Regions from separate parts of the Polaromonas sp. DSP2-3-2b2 genome, predicted to be linked through region 2. Evidence: predicted binding sites of a transcription regulator. Region 2 holds the regulator's gene; the other holds the start of a gene.
What was found. The regulator NrdR, encoded in region 2, represses ribonucleotide reductase genes. The targets are predictions, from matches to a motif close to CACNANATNTNGTG.

Region 1 (6,687 bases), on a different contig from region 2:
GGCGATCTTCTGGCGCAGCGCGTCCCAGTCGAGCGTGGAAGAGCGGTCCACTTCCACATAGCCGCCGCGCTCCTTGGCCAGCATATCGAGCGTGTCGAGCGGAAGGATGCCCTTGTCCCACAGCGAACCCTTGTAGCTGGCGTACTGGCCGCGTTCCCGGGCCAGTTCGGTCGACGCCCAATAGGCGTGGTAGCAGATCGCTTCCATCGACGTGTCGGCAAACTCGACGGCGGCCTGCGAGGCGTAAGGCACGCGCATCTCGTACAGGCTGTCCTGGAAACCCATCAGGCCCAGGCCGACCGGGCGGTGCTGCAGGTTGGAATGGCGTGCTTTTTCCACGGCGTAGTAGTTGATGTCGATCACGTTGTCCAGCATCCGCATGGCCGTGGTGATGGTTTTCTTCAGCTTGTCGTGGTCGAGCGCGCCGTCCTTCAGATGCTGGACCAGGTTGATCGAGCCGAGGTTGCAGACCGCCGTTTCGGTTGCGCTGGTGTTGAGCGTGATCTCAGTGCACAGGTTGGACGAATGCACGACGCCGGCATGCTGCTGCGGCGAGCGGATGTTGCAGGCGTCCTTGAACGTGATCCAGGGGTGGCCGGTCTCGAACAGCATCGACAGCATCTTGCGCCACATATCGGTGGCCTGCAGCTTGCGCGAGGGTTTCAGTTCGCCGCGCTCGGCGCGGGCTTCGTAGGCCACATAAGCTTTTTCAAACTCTTGGCCGTACTTGTCGTGCAGGTCGGGCGTGTCGGAAGGTGAGAACAGCGTCCAGCTGCCTTTTTCCATCACGCGGCGCATGAACAGGTCGGGAATCCAGTTCGACGTGTTCATATCGTGCGTGCGGCGGCGGTCGTCGCCGGTGTTCTTGCGCAGTTCCAGGAATTCCTCGATGTCGAGGTGCCAGGTTTCCAGGTAGGCACAGACCGCGCCCTTGCGCTTGCCGCCCTGGTTGACCGCCACGGCGGTGTCGTTGACGACCTTCAGGAAAGGCACGACGCCCTGCGATTCGCCGTTGGTGCCCTTGATGTGGGCGCCCATGGCGCGCACCGGCGTCCAGTCGTTGCCCAGGCCGCCGGCGAACTTGGACAGAAGGGCGTTTTCCTTGATGGCGTCGTAGATGCCGCCCAGGTCATCGGCCACGGTGGTCAGGTAGCACGACGAGAGCTGCGAGCGCAGCGTGCCGGCATTGAACAGCGTCGGCGTGCTCGACATGAAGTCGAACGACGACAAAATTTCGTAGAACTCGATGGCGCGCGCTTCGCGGTCGGTTTCATTGAGCGACAGGCCCATGGCCACGCGCATGAAGAAAGCCTGCGGCAATTCGATGCGCTGCTTGCGCACGTGCAAAAAGTAGCGGTCAAACAGGGTTTGCAGGCCGAGGTAGTCGAATTGCAGATCGCGCTCGGGCTTGAGCGCCGCGCCAAGGCGGGCCAGGTCAAACTGCTGGAGCTTTTCGTCGAGCAGTTCGTTTTTCACGCCCTTGGCGATGAACTCGGGAAAGTAGCTGGCATAGCGAAGGGCCATCGCTTCATGGTTGACTTCCTCGCCCAACACTTCCCGGCGGATGGTGTGCATCAGCAGGCGCGCGGTGGCGTAGGTGTAGTCGGGGTCTTTCTCGATCAGCGTGCGGGCTGCCAGGATGGATGCCTTGTAAACCTCGTCAATGGGCACGCCGTCGTAGAGGTTGCGCATGGTTTCCGAAACAATCGGGTCGGGCTTGACGTCGGCGCCAAGGTTGGCGCATGACGCCTCGATCAGGGCCTGCAGGTTGCGGATGTCCAGTGCCACCTTCTTCCTGCCATCCATCACGTGCAGCTGCGGCACGGCAGGCATCTGGTCTTGCAACTGTTTGGCGCGCTCCTGATTGTGCTTTTCGCGGTACAGCACATAGGCACGGGCGATTTCATGGTGACCGCCACGCATCAGGCCAAGTTCAACCTGATCCTGCACATCCTCGATGTGGAAAGTGCCACCGCTGGGGCGTGAGCGCATCAGGGCACGAACGACCGCCTGGGTCAGAGTTTCGACGGTTTCACGAACGCTGACCGAGGCTGCGCCCTGTGTGCCATGCACGGCCAAAAAAGCCTTCATCATGGCGACGGCGATCTTGCTAGGCTCGAATGCCACGACCGAGCCATTGCGGCGAATGATCTGGTAGTTGGCCAGCGCGCCGGAAACAGGCAGATCGGTGTTGTTGACAGAGCTGCTGACGGGAACACTGGATGAATGGGGCACGGCGTAAGGTGCTGTTTGCATGATTTCCTCTGAATTTGTTGTGGTGAACAAGTGATATGCGGGATCAGTAAAAAGAAGAAGCTGTCGAAAACCAGCGGTTCGATGGACTGGTTTTCTCTTCAATTTCGTGAACAGACCCAAAGGGACTGATTGATGATTAAGCACTATACCTAGTGTCTGAAGCCGCTGCAACCACTACCGGTAGTGTATCGCCGCCGAGTGTTATAGCTGCCTGACCTCGCTTTTTTTATTATTTTTGACAACGTCAAGGCGACCTGGTTTGGTTGTGAAACCGCGCTCAGGCCTTATGAAGTCAGGCTTTTTGACAACAGGCCAAGCGCTGGCGCGGCTTTCCGCCGGTTTTGCCTTGCAGACGCTCATAAAGACTCGACAGGCATGGCTTGCAGGACTGGTACGTGCGGCTGACTACACAGGCCTGGAGCCGGTAAAAATGAGAATTTCCTCAAGCAAGTCTGGGAAAATAACGATTGGGCAAAGCCAGGGAATCTTGTAACAAAAGCCAGTCGAATCCAGGTCCCGGGTCAAGTTTTCGCCCCGGCGCAATATGCTCATGACCGGCGATATGCGTCACCGGATAGGCTTGGAGGATCGCTGCGCACAGGCTGGCAAGTGTTTCGTACTGCGGCACTTCAAAAGTGCTGCCTTCAAGGCCTTCAAGTTCAATGCCAATCGAGTCGTCATTGCACTGGCTTCGCCCACGGTAAGCGGAGTGTCCGGCATGCCAGGCACGGTCGTCGCAGCCGACAAATTGCCAAAGATCGCCTGCGCGGCTGATGAAAAAGTGCGCTGAAACTTCAAGCCCCCGGATGCCCTGGAAGTAGAGATGCGCGTCCCAGTCGAGCTGATTGGTGAACAGGCGCTGCACATTGCCATTGCCGAACTCCCCCGGCGGCAGGCTGATCGAGTGAATCACGACCAAATCAATCTGCGCGCCAGCCGGACGTTGATTGGCGTTCGGCGACGCCATGGCCCGCGCATGCCGGTACCAGCCGTGCTGCCACAAGCCGGTATCCGGCGGTGGGCATGCTTCAGGCAAGGTCATCGAGAGTTTCAGCCGCATCGCTCTCGCCCGGCGTTGTAATTTCCAGGCGTGCGATGCGGTAGCGAATCTGCCGCAGGCTCAGGCCCAGCCGGATGGCTGCAGCCGTGCGGTTAAAGCCGGTTTCCTGCAATACCCTGACCAAGATGCTTCGCTCTTGCTGATCCAAAAAGTTCTGGAGATTTTCCGGAACGGCAACAGGCTGCTCGGGTAGGCTGTCAACCTGCGTCAGACTGTCTTCGCCCAGGGCAACGGCCCGATGCAGGATATTTTCCAGTTCACGGACATTGCCGTTGAGCGGCAGTGAACGCAGATGGGCCAGCACCGCAGGATTCAGCACGGGCATGTCCAGGCCGGACTCCTGGCAGATCCTGGCCAGCAGGGCATTGCAAAGCGCTGGCAAATCGTCCAGCCGTTCGCGCAGCGGCGGCACCGTGATCTCGATCACATTGAGCCGGTAATACAGGTCCTGGCGAAAGCTGCCGGCCTCTACCCCCGATGCCAGATCTTTGTGGGTGGCGCTGACGATGCGCACATCGACCATGTCTTCCTGCGGCGAGCCCAGCGGCCGCACCGTGCGTTCCTGGATCGCCCGGAGCAGTTTGGACTGCATGGCCAGCGGTAGGTCGCCGATCTCGTCGAGAAACAGCGTGCCGCCCTTGGCGGCCTGAAAGTAGCCCAGCCGGTCCTGCACCGAGCCGGTGTATGCGCCTTTGCGCGCGCCAAAAAACTCGGCTTCCAGCAGGTTTTCGGGAATCGCGCTGCAGTTGACGGCCACGAAGGGATGGGCCGCGCGGTGACTGCAGCCATGCACGGCGCGCGCCACCAGTTCCTTGCCGGTGCCGGACTCGCCGCGTATCAGCACCGGCGCCATGCTGCCGGCCACCTTCACGATGCGCGATTTCACCGCACGCATCACAGGCGTTTCACCGACCAGCTTTTGCAGGATGGCGGCTGCATCAGCCGGTTTGCCAGGCGTTGGCGCGGCGGCGCCGGGCATCGCGGTGCGGATATCGGTCTTGACAAGGGCCTGCCTGACGTTTCGGGTTTCCTGCACGGCCGACGCCACCACACTGCGGAACTGCTTGAGGTCAACCGGTTTGGTGAGGTAGTCAAAGGCACCGGCCTTGAGGGCCTCGACCGCATTTTCAGCCGAACCGTGCGCCGTGATGACCACGCAGCGTTCTGTGCGCTGCTGTTGGGCCAGATCGCGCAGCAATTCAAGCCCCAGCCCGTCAGGCAGACGCATGTCGGTGATCACGGCATCGAACCGGGCCGCTCCAAGATGTTCCCGTGCCTGCTCAAGCGAGCCGGCGGCTTCTATCAGGTAGCCCTGCCGAAGCAGGGTCAGCTCGTACAGGGTGCGCAAGTCGGGCTCGTCGTCAATGATCAAGATGCGGGCGGGCAAAGAAACAGGAGCTTGCGAATTCATGATTTTTCAGACAAGGACGGAATCCATGTTCGGCAACTCGGTGCGCACGCGCTGTGAAACAGGATGGAACATAACGAAAAATTCATTTCCCTGGATATTTTCCCGCAGCACCCGCTGGTAACCAATCTGTGCGCCGTAGCGCTCGCACAGTTCGCGGCAGATATACAGGCCCAGACCGGTGGAGCGGCTTTCGGACGAGAAAAACGGCTCGAACAGGTGGGCCTGGACGGTTTCCTCCAGCGGCTGGCCATCGCTCCAGACCGCCAGCCTGGCCTGGCCTAGTGCCACCAACTGGGTACTGACTTCAAGCCCCTGGGCGGCGCCACTGGTGTAACGCAGGGCATTGTCGAGCAGGTTGAGCATCAGGCGCCGCAAATGGTCGTCGTCAAAGCCGACTTCCGTGCCGGCGCTGTCAGTGCGGATACGCAATTGTCCGGATGCCGAATTTTGCCGGGCCCAGTCATTTGTGATCCGCCGTGCCGCTTCATCAAGCCGCACGCAGGTGGTCTGCGGTGCCGGAATCTCCTGCTGCGCACGCGATATATTGAGCACTTCATCGACGATTTTTGCCAGGCGCTGGGCGTTTTGGCCAATCATGCCGGTGAGCTGGCGCTGCCCTGCATCCTGCAGGTCTTCTTCAAGCAGCGCATTGGCCTGTGCGATGGCGGCCAGCGGGTTGCGGATTTCATGCGCCACCGCAGCCAACATGCGCCCCATGGCGGCTAGTTTCTCGATGCGAACACGCGCCTCCATTTCGCGCAGGTCTTCCACAAACATCACGCACAAGCTTTCATGCGGGCCGTCGCTTGAATCGGTCAGGCGGGAACGAACCTGCAGGCGTCTGGCGTTCAGGCCAGGATGGACGAGGCTGATATTGCTTTCCTGTCCCGACTGTTGCGCAAAAGTGTGCTGCATCAGCTCGACCAGCGGTTGCCAGGCTGTTTGCGCAGCCAGCTCGAATGGCGACGGGTAAGAAGTTTCCTGCGCAGCCAGCAGACGCCGCGCCGCAGGATTGGCCGAGCGCACGAAGCCCTGGCCATCCATGACCAGCACGCCTTCGGCAAGCGTGGCAACCACGAGTTCATTGACCTGTATCTGCATGCGGGCAGCCGACTGACTTCTCTTGGCCAGCTTTTCTTCCCGCGCCAGCCGCACTGCCAGCTGGTTGGCAAGCAGGGCTACCAGAAAAAAGCCGGAACCGCTCAGCGCGGCCTGCAAAAGACGCGAGTTGACATCGCCGCTGCCTTGCACGGCACTCCACACGGCATCGGCCAGCAGAACAACAGTGACGCTGGCTGCCGTGCCAAAAGCCAGCAGAATCGGGCCGAGCACCGAAGCCAGCAGCACAGGCAGAGCAAACAGCGGCGTGTAGTTAAGAGGGCTTGCCTGAAAGAAATTGAGCAGCCCGAACGCCATCACATCCACGCCAATGGTCAACACCCACAGGCCGTCAAACGTGCGGGCCGGCGGGCGGGGATACGCCCAGAGCCGCACGGCCAGCGTTGCGCCAAGATAGGCGATACACACCGCCAGCGTCCAGTGGTTCAACGGCGTACCCAGGGCCTGGAGCGCCTTCTGCAAGATGACCAGCACGGCTGCGATGGCGACGCGGGCATTCATGAACACCCCCCACAGGCGACCAAAGGAGCCCCGCGCAGTTTCCGACTCCCAGGCGCCAGCCGCGTTTTTCGCTGTGTTTCGCCAGAACAGCACTGGCCGTCTCATTTAGGCCCCGGCCTCACGACGGTGTGCTTCGCTGCAGTAAAAGCCGTCACGACCAATCAGGGCTTCAGACTTGGGCAGGTGAACATGGCAGACACCACAGGCGACCATTTCCGTCATTTCTTTTTCCTCTGAAGACTTGCTGTGGGCGCGACGCGGCTGCGCTGCCTTTTTCTGACTCGGCCGGCCGCTGCGCCAGAGCCAGAAAACCACCAATATCAAAAGAATGACCAGTAAA
Region 2 (6,687 bases):
GACGGAGAGCAGGGGCGCGCTCAGTTCCACCGCCGACAGCTTGACCAGCTGCTCCAGCGGCCGCACATCGTCGAGCACCAGGTGCAGGCGGTCAAAGGTCAGCAGCTCGGGGCCGGCGCCCGGCGCGCTACCCGGTGGCCTGGCTTCCAGCAGCCTGACCTTGCCGGCGGTGACGGTTCCGGAAATCTTCAAGCTTGGGGCGGGGTTCTGCTCGAACGCGAGCTGGACGTCGGCCTGCAGCACGGCGCTTTGCAGCCGGAACGGCAGGCTGTCGGGCCAGTAGGCCAGGTAGGGCTGCAAATCAAGATCGCGCAGCTGGATCGTTGCGTCGGTCTGGCGCGTCGGCGCGAACGGCGTGGCCACGGCGGCCGTGTCAAACCGGCTGCCGTTGAGCACGAACGCCAGCCGGGGCGCGGTCTTGATCTCGCGCTGCGAAGGCAGATTGCTCAAAAACGGCACCGCCAGATGCAAGTCGTACAGGCTGTGCGTGGCGTGGGCCGATTCATCGGCAAGGTCCAGGCGACCACCGCTCAGCACCAGGTTGTAAAGCGCAAACCGCGCGCCCTCGCCGGCCGGTTGCGGGTCGGTCGTCTTGAGCCGCTCCAGGATGTCGTCGATGTCAGAGCGTCCCTGGCCAAAATAGGTCAGCGACGCCACTGGCTCCTCGACCGTCAGCGCATCGGCTACGGGCGCCAGCCGCAGCAGCGACACCAGTTCCGCATCTATATAGAGGCGCCGGATTTTCAGCTGGGGAACGGCCTGCGGGGAAGCTGGCTCGGCCTTGGCAATCGCCAGGTCATGCACCGTCAATTCGAGCGACCAGGGCCTGAAGTCCACCGCGCCGACGCTCACCCGGCGCCCGAGTTTCTCGGAACCCAGGCGTTCGAGCTGCGACTTGACGACCAGCGGCACGGCGGCATAAGCCAGCGCCCAGACCAGCAGCCAGATGCCGACGGCCCAGGCCACACGGCGATGCCAGCGCGGCGAACGCAGCACCGCACCGGCGCCGGCCAAAAACGTGTTTAGCCGGTTTAACCACCCGGGCTTGATTGCATTGCCTGTCATAGCTGCCTAGTTTTTGACACCCGGCGCCAAAGGTCAATGCCTTGTTGTGAAGCGGGTCACCGGAAAAAGAAAAACCCCGGTCAGCAGGACTGGCCGGGGTTGATGGCGGGCATAAAACCCATGCCATCTGGCTTCGCAAAAGGAGAGATGAATCGTCTCGCAGTGCGATGGAAGCAAGTGATTGCTTCCGGGTATTACCGGGACTGGTTACCCGGTTGGCGTCCGAAAACTCGGACAACTGCAGATTAAAGCCGCCGCATCATGCCGGCAAGCCTAAATTTTCAATCGCGCAAACCGGAGCGATTGGTATTTTCTTTAGACATTACCCGGCCATGCCCAGGCATTGCCGTGCCAAACGTTACCTGAAGCAAGCTTTGAAAAGAAACACTGAACATCGTGAATTTGACTGTTTTTTGACAAAAAAAGCCTTCTTTAAACATAATTTCATATATCAATTAAATTCTTTATTATTGACAGGTTATTTAACCCAAAACTAGAATGCGCTCAAGCTCCCCAAAGACAAGGGCTTACCCGAACGCGCTGCCTTCCCCGGCAGTATCAACGAGGGTCAACAACCAGCAGGCATCTGCCTGGTTTGATGGCGACCCAATCAAAGCCTGCGCAACCCCCCAAGGTCTGCATGCAAAGAAAGGAGTGCTATGACAGCGCTAGTGAATAACCGTCCTGATTTCAACGTCAAGGCTTATCTGAAGAATGTGAAAAGCGGCCTTGGGACGGTTGCCGACGACATTGCCCGTGGATTTTTCGTGATCACGCACAGCAGTTTTGCCCTTTTGGGCCTGGTCGTGGCCTTTGCGGTGGTCACGCTGATGGCCCGGCCCGACCTGCGCGACGCAGGCGAGGTCAAGCTCATGGCCTGGCTGCAGGAACGACGCGCACCGGTGGTGGAACCCGCAAGCTTCACACCCAGGGAACCGGTGGTGGCCGAGCGTCCGGTTGTTGACAAGCCCAAGGCCTTGTCGAGCCAGCAGGCGGCAGTTGCCTCGTGGATCAGCAAGAAGTATTCGGTAGCGCAGGAGCCGGTCGGAACGCTGGTGGCCGAAGCCTTCGAGATTGGCCACAACGCCAAACTCGACCCGACGCTGATCCTGGCGATCATGGCCATTGAATCGGGTTTCAATCCATTCGCCCAGAGCCCGGTGGGCGCGCAGGGCCTGATGCAGGTGATGACGCAGGTTCATCATGACAAATACGCCAAGATCGGCGGCAGGCTCGCCGCCTTCGACCCGGTGGCCAACCTGCGTGTCGGTGTCAAGGTGCTGCAGGAGTGCATCACACGCGCCGGCTCCATCGAAGGCGGGCTCAAATACTATGTGGGTGCCGCCAATCTGGAAAGCGACGGCGGCTATGCGAGCAAGGTGATGGCCGAACGCGCCCGCCTGCTGGACGTGGTCGGCGGCAAGCGCCCGCCCACGACCACGCGTTACGTTGCAGCACCAGCACCAGCGCGAACCACGTCAGTCTCCTTGCCAGCCGAGACGCAGACCCCGTCCTCTGACCGCAAACTTTCACAGGATGTGGCGCAACTGGACCAGTCCTGATGGCTTGAGAACTGACTGGACAAGCACCCTGCGCTACACTAGCGCGGTGCGCGACTGGCGATAGGCACCGGGGTTTTACAACCATCGGTGCGGACGTGGGACACCACGGGGAAGCGCACCGTTTGCGGCTATTTGGCCAAAAAGCGTTCAGCCGTTCGCCTGGGCAGCCCTTGCTTCCTCTGCTCTTAAACAGAGCCAAAGGACAAGGAACCGAAGTCTTGAAGGACTGCCATGTACCACCGCAACATTCTCATCGAACAGACCGACCCAGAAATCTTTGCCGCCATCCAGGCTGAAAACGCCCGCCAGGAACAGCACATCGAGCTGATCGCCAGCGAAAACTACGCTTCGCCCGCCGTCATGGCCGCGCAAGGCTCGCAGCTCACCAACAAATACGCCGAAGGCTACCCCGGTCGCCGCTACTACGGCGGTTGCGAACATGTCGATGTCGCCGAACAGCTTGCCATCGACCGCGTCAAGCAAATTTTTGGCGCCGATGCCGCCAACGTGCAGCCGCATTGCGGCGCGTCGGCCAACGAAGCCGTGTTCCTCGCCTTCCTGAAGCCCGGCGACACCATCATGGGCATGAGCCTGGCCGAAGGCGGCCACCTGACGCACGGCATGTCGCTCAACATGAGCGGCAAGTGGTTCAATGTCGTGTCTTACGGCCTGAACGACAAGGAAGAAATCGACTACGACGCGATGGAGCGCAAGGCCCACGAAAGCAAGCCCAAGCTGATCATTGCGGGCGCTTCGGCCTACAGCCTGCGCATTGATTTCGAGCGTTTCGCCAAGGTGGCCAAGGACGTCGGCGCGATTTTCCTGGTGGACATGGCGCATTACGCCGGTTTGATTGCCGCCGGCATCTACCCCAACCCGGTGCCGCATGCCGACGTGGTGACGTCAACCACGCACAAAAGCCTGCGCGGCCCGCGCGGAGGCATCATCCTGATGAAGGCCCAGCACGAAAAGGCCATCAACAGCGCGATTTTCCCCGGCCTGCAGGGTGGCCCGCTGATGCATGTGATTGCCGCCAAGGCCATCGCCTTCAAGGAAGCCATGTCGCCCGAGTTCAAGACTTACCAGCAGCAAGTGTTGAAAAATGCGCAAATCGTTGCTGAAACGTTGACCGAGCGCGGCCTGCGCATCGTCAGCGGCCGCACCGAAAGCCACGTCATGCTGGTCGATTTGCGCGCCAAGGGCATCACTGGTAAGGAAGCCGAAGCCGTGCTGGGCAGCGCCCACATGACGATCAACAAGAACGCCATTCCGAACGACCCGGAAAAGCCGATGGTCACCAGCGGCGTGCGCATTGGCACCCCGGCCATGACGACGCGCGGCTTTGGCGACGAGGAAGCGCGCATGACGGCCCAGCTGATTGCCGACGTGCTCGACAATCCGCGCGATGCGGCCAACATCGAAGCGGTTCGCGCTAAGGTTCATGCCCTGACCAGCCGGTTTCCGGTTTACGGCTGAACGCCATGAAGGGCGCGACAGCTATTAATTCAATAGCTGCTTGCGCCCGTGGTTGTTGCGCAAACGGCCTGAAACGCTTAAGAACCTGCGCGGGGGACTTATGAAATGTCCTTTTTGCGGCCATCTTGAAACCCAGGTGGTCGAAACCCGGATTTCAGAAGACGCCGACTTCATTCGCCGCCGCCGCCAGTGCGCAGCCTGCGAAAAGCGCTTCACCACCTACGAGCGCGCCGACGTCAGCTTTCCGTCCATCGTCAAGAAAGACGGCCGCCGCACCGACTACCAGCGCAGCAAGATTTTGGGTTCTATGACCCTGGCGCTGCGCAAGCGCCCGGTCAGCACCGCCCAGATCGATGCAGCGGTCGAGCAGATCGAGGAAAAGCTGCTGAGCCTGGGTTTGCGCGAGGTGGCCTCCAGCCGCCTGGGCGAACTGGTCATGCTAGAACTCAAGAAGCTCGACAAGATTGCGTACATCCGCTTCGCCAGCGTGTACCGGAGTTTTGAGGATATCGATGAGTTCAGGGCGATGGTGGATGAGGTTGGGCGGTAGGCTTGGTATCTACGGGACCTTAAGATGAGTCTTTCACATTTTCAGGCTTCTAAATTTCCCAATTTAACGTCCTTGCATTCCCAATTTCACGACTTTAAATTCCCTGATTTACGTTGATGGATTCCCAATCGCACGGTACTATCGTGCATCCATGAACGTCCCTGCCCCACTCTATTCAAGGCACATCGAAGCACGCGTCGCCGAGGCCCTGACAGACACGCCCGTCGTATTAATCGCCGGTCCAAGGCAAGCCGGCAAGACAACACTGGTACGCCAGATGGCTGGCCCAGAGCTACGCTACCTCACGCTTGACGATGAGCTGACTCTGCTGGCCGCAAGGGAAGACCCAGTGGGGATGATTCGCAGTCTGGATAGAGCCATCATTGATGAAGTCCAGCGAGCTCCGGCTCTCCTGCTTGCCATCAAGAAAACCGTTGATGAGGACAGGCGCCCCGGACGCTTCCTGCTGACGGGGTCGGCCAATTTGATGGCGCTGTCCGCCGTGGCGGATTCGCTGGCCGGGCGGATGGAAACCCTGATGTTATTGCCCCTGTCGCAAAGCGAGATGCACGGCACCACCCTCAACTGGCTGGACAGCGCCTTTGCCGGTCATCTCCCCAAATTGTCCACTCCATTGGTGGGAGAGGCGCTGGTAGAAGCGGTGCTGCGTGGCGGTTACCCTGAAGCTGTTTCAGGCGCCACACCGCGCCGGCGCACGGCTTGGGCTCGCCAGTACATCGACGCCATCATCCAGCGCGATGTGCGCGATGTGCGCGATGTGGCGGGTATTGACCGAATTGACCAGCTGCCCCGCTTTTTGCGAGCATTGGCACATGTTTCAGGCCAGATGTGCAATTACACACAATTGGGCGGCCAGGTCGGGCTGGATCACAAGACGGCAGCCCGATATGTCAGCATATTTGAACAGATGTACCTGCTCAAGCGAGTCAATGTTTGGGCCATGAACCGGCTCAGCCGGGTGGTAAAAACCCCCAAGGTGCAGTTCATCGATTCTGGCCTGATGTCCACCCTGATAGATCTGACACCCGCCATGGTGGCGCAGGATCGCAGCCGGTTTCGTCATGTGCTGGAAACCTTCGTGTATGGGGAACTGCTCAAGCACGCCACAAGCGCCGACGGCGACTACCAACTGCTTTACTACCGCGATCACGATCAGTTCGAAGTCGATGTCGTCATCGAAAACGCAGTTGGCCAATTGATTGGGGTGGAGATCAAGGCTACGGCTTCGGTCAGGCAAGCCGATCTGCGCGGTCTCAAACGGCTGGCGAATATTGCTGGAGACCAGTTCAGGTTGGGGGTGATTCTCTACGATGGCACTGAAACACTGCCACTTGGGGAGAGCCTCTGGGCTGTGCCGATTTCAAGCTTATGGGGGCAATAGCACCTTCAACGCTGGCCTCATCGGCAGCTGCTGAACCTCGGCCTGCGCGAAGTAGTTTTTAGCCGCCTTGGCGAACTTGTCATGCTGGAATTGAAAAAGCTCGACAAGATCGCCTATATCCGCTTCGCCAGCGTTTACCGGAGTTTTGAGGATATTGACGAATTCAGGGCGATGGTGGATGAGGTGGGGCGGTAGACGGTCCTGACAGTCAAACCGACGGGAGGACAGCCGGTGGCGACAAACGGACTCGTTTGCCTCGTTACATCTGAATAAACTTGAAGCATGTTCACACACTCTGCTAGGCTGCGCAGCTCCACCAAAGGGTTCACCCTAATTGAATTGTTGGTGGTGATTGCCATCGTGGCGATTCTCGCTTCACTCGCGGTGCCTAGTTTTCAAGGCCTGATCGCGTCATCCAACCTCACATCCACCACCAACGATTTGATTGCCACCTTTGCGCGCGCAAGGTCAGACGCAATTCGCCGGGGTAAGCGCGTCACTGTCTGTATGAGCGCCAACGGTACGCAATGCACCACAACAGGTGAATGGTCGCAGGGGTGGATCACGTTCAACGATAACGACCACAGCGGCGCAAGCGCAAAGGTCGATACCACCGACGAAACCATCACTGC

Region 1: a site for NrdR is predicted at 2,398-2,411, ahead of ACP7AD_RS14705 (ribonucleoside-diphosphate reductase subunit alpha). Genes of this name have one in related genera too.

Annotation. Positions count from the first base shown of each region.
Region 1 covers NZ_JAFCTH010000019.1:57,852-64,538, reverse strand. The annotation lists gene ACP7AD_RS14705 (ribonucleoside-diphosphate reductase subunit alpha) at 1-2,256, opposite strand, end outside; gene ampD (1,6-anhydro-N-acetylmuramyl-L-alanine amidase AmpD) at 2,699-3,298, opposite strand; gene ACP7AD_RS14695 (sigma-54-dependent transcriptional regulator) at 3,285-4,727, opposite strand; gene ACP7AD_RS14690 (ATP-binding protein) at 4,734-6,347, opposite strand; gene ACP7AD_RS14685 (PP0621 family protein) at 6,453-6,687, opposite strand, start outside.
Region 2 covers NZ_JAFCTH010000018.1:32,172-38,858, forward strand. The annotation lists gene ACP7AD_RS14230 (DUF748 domain-containing protein) at 1-1,065, opposite strand, end outside; gene ACP7AD_RS14235 (hypothetical protein) at 1,233-1,562, shown strand; gene ACP7AD_RS14240 (transglycosylase SLT domain-containing protein) at 1,725-2,627, shown strand; ZMP/ZTP riboswitch at 2,668-2,799, shown strand; gene glyA (serine hydroxymethyltransferase) at 2,859-4,103, shown strand; gene nrdR (transcriptional regulator NrdR) at 4,204-4,653, shown strand; gene ACP7AD_RS14255 (ATP-binding protein) at 4,805-6,055, shown strand; partial or broken gene ACP7AD_RS14260 (transcriptional regulator NrdR) at 6,080-6,250, shown strand; gene ACP7AD_RS14265 (GspH/FimT family pseudopilin) at 6,338-6,687, shown strand, end outside.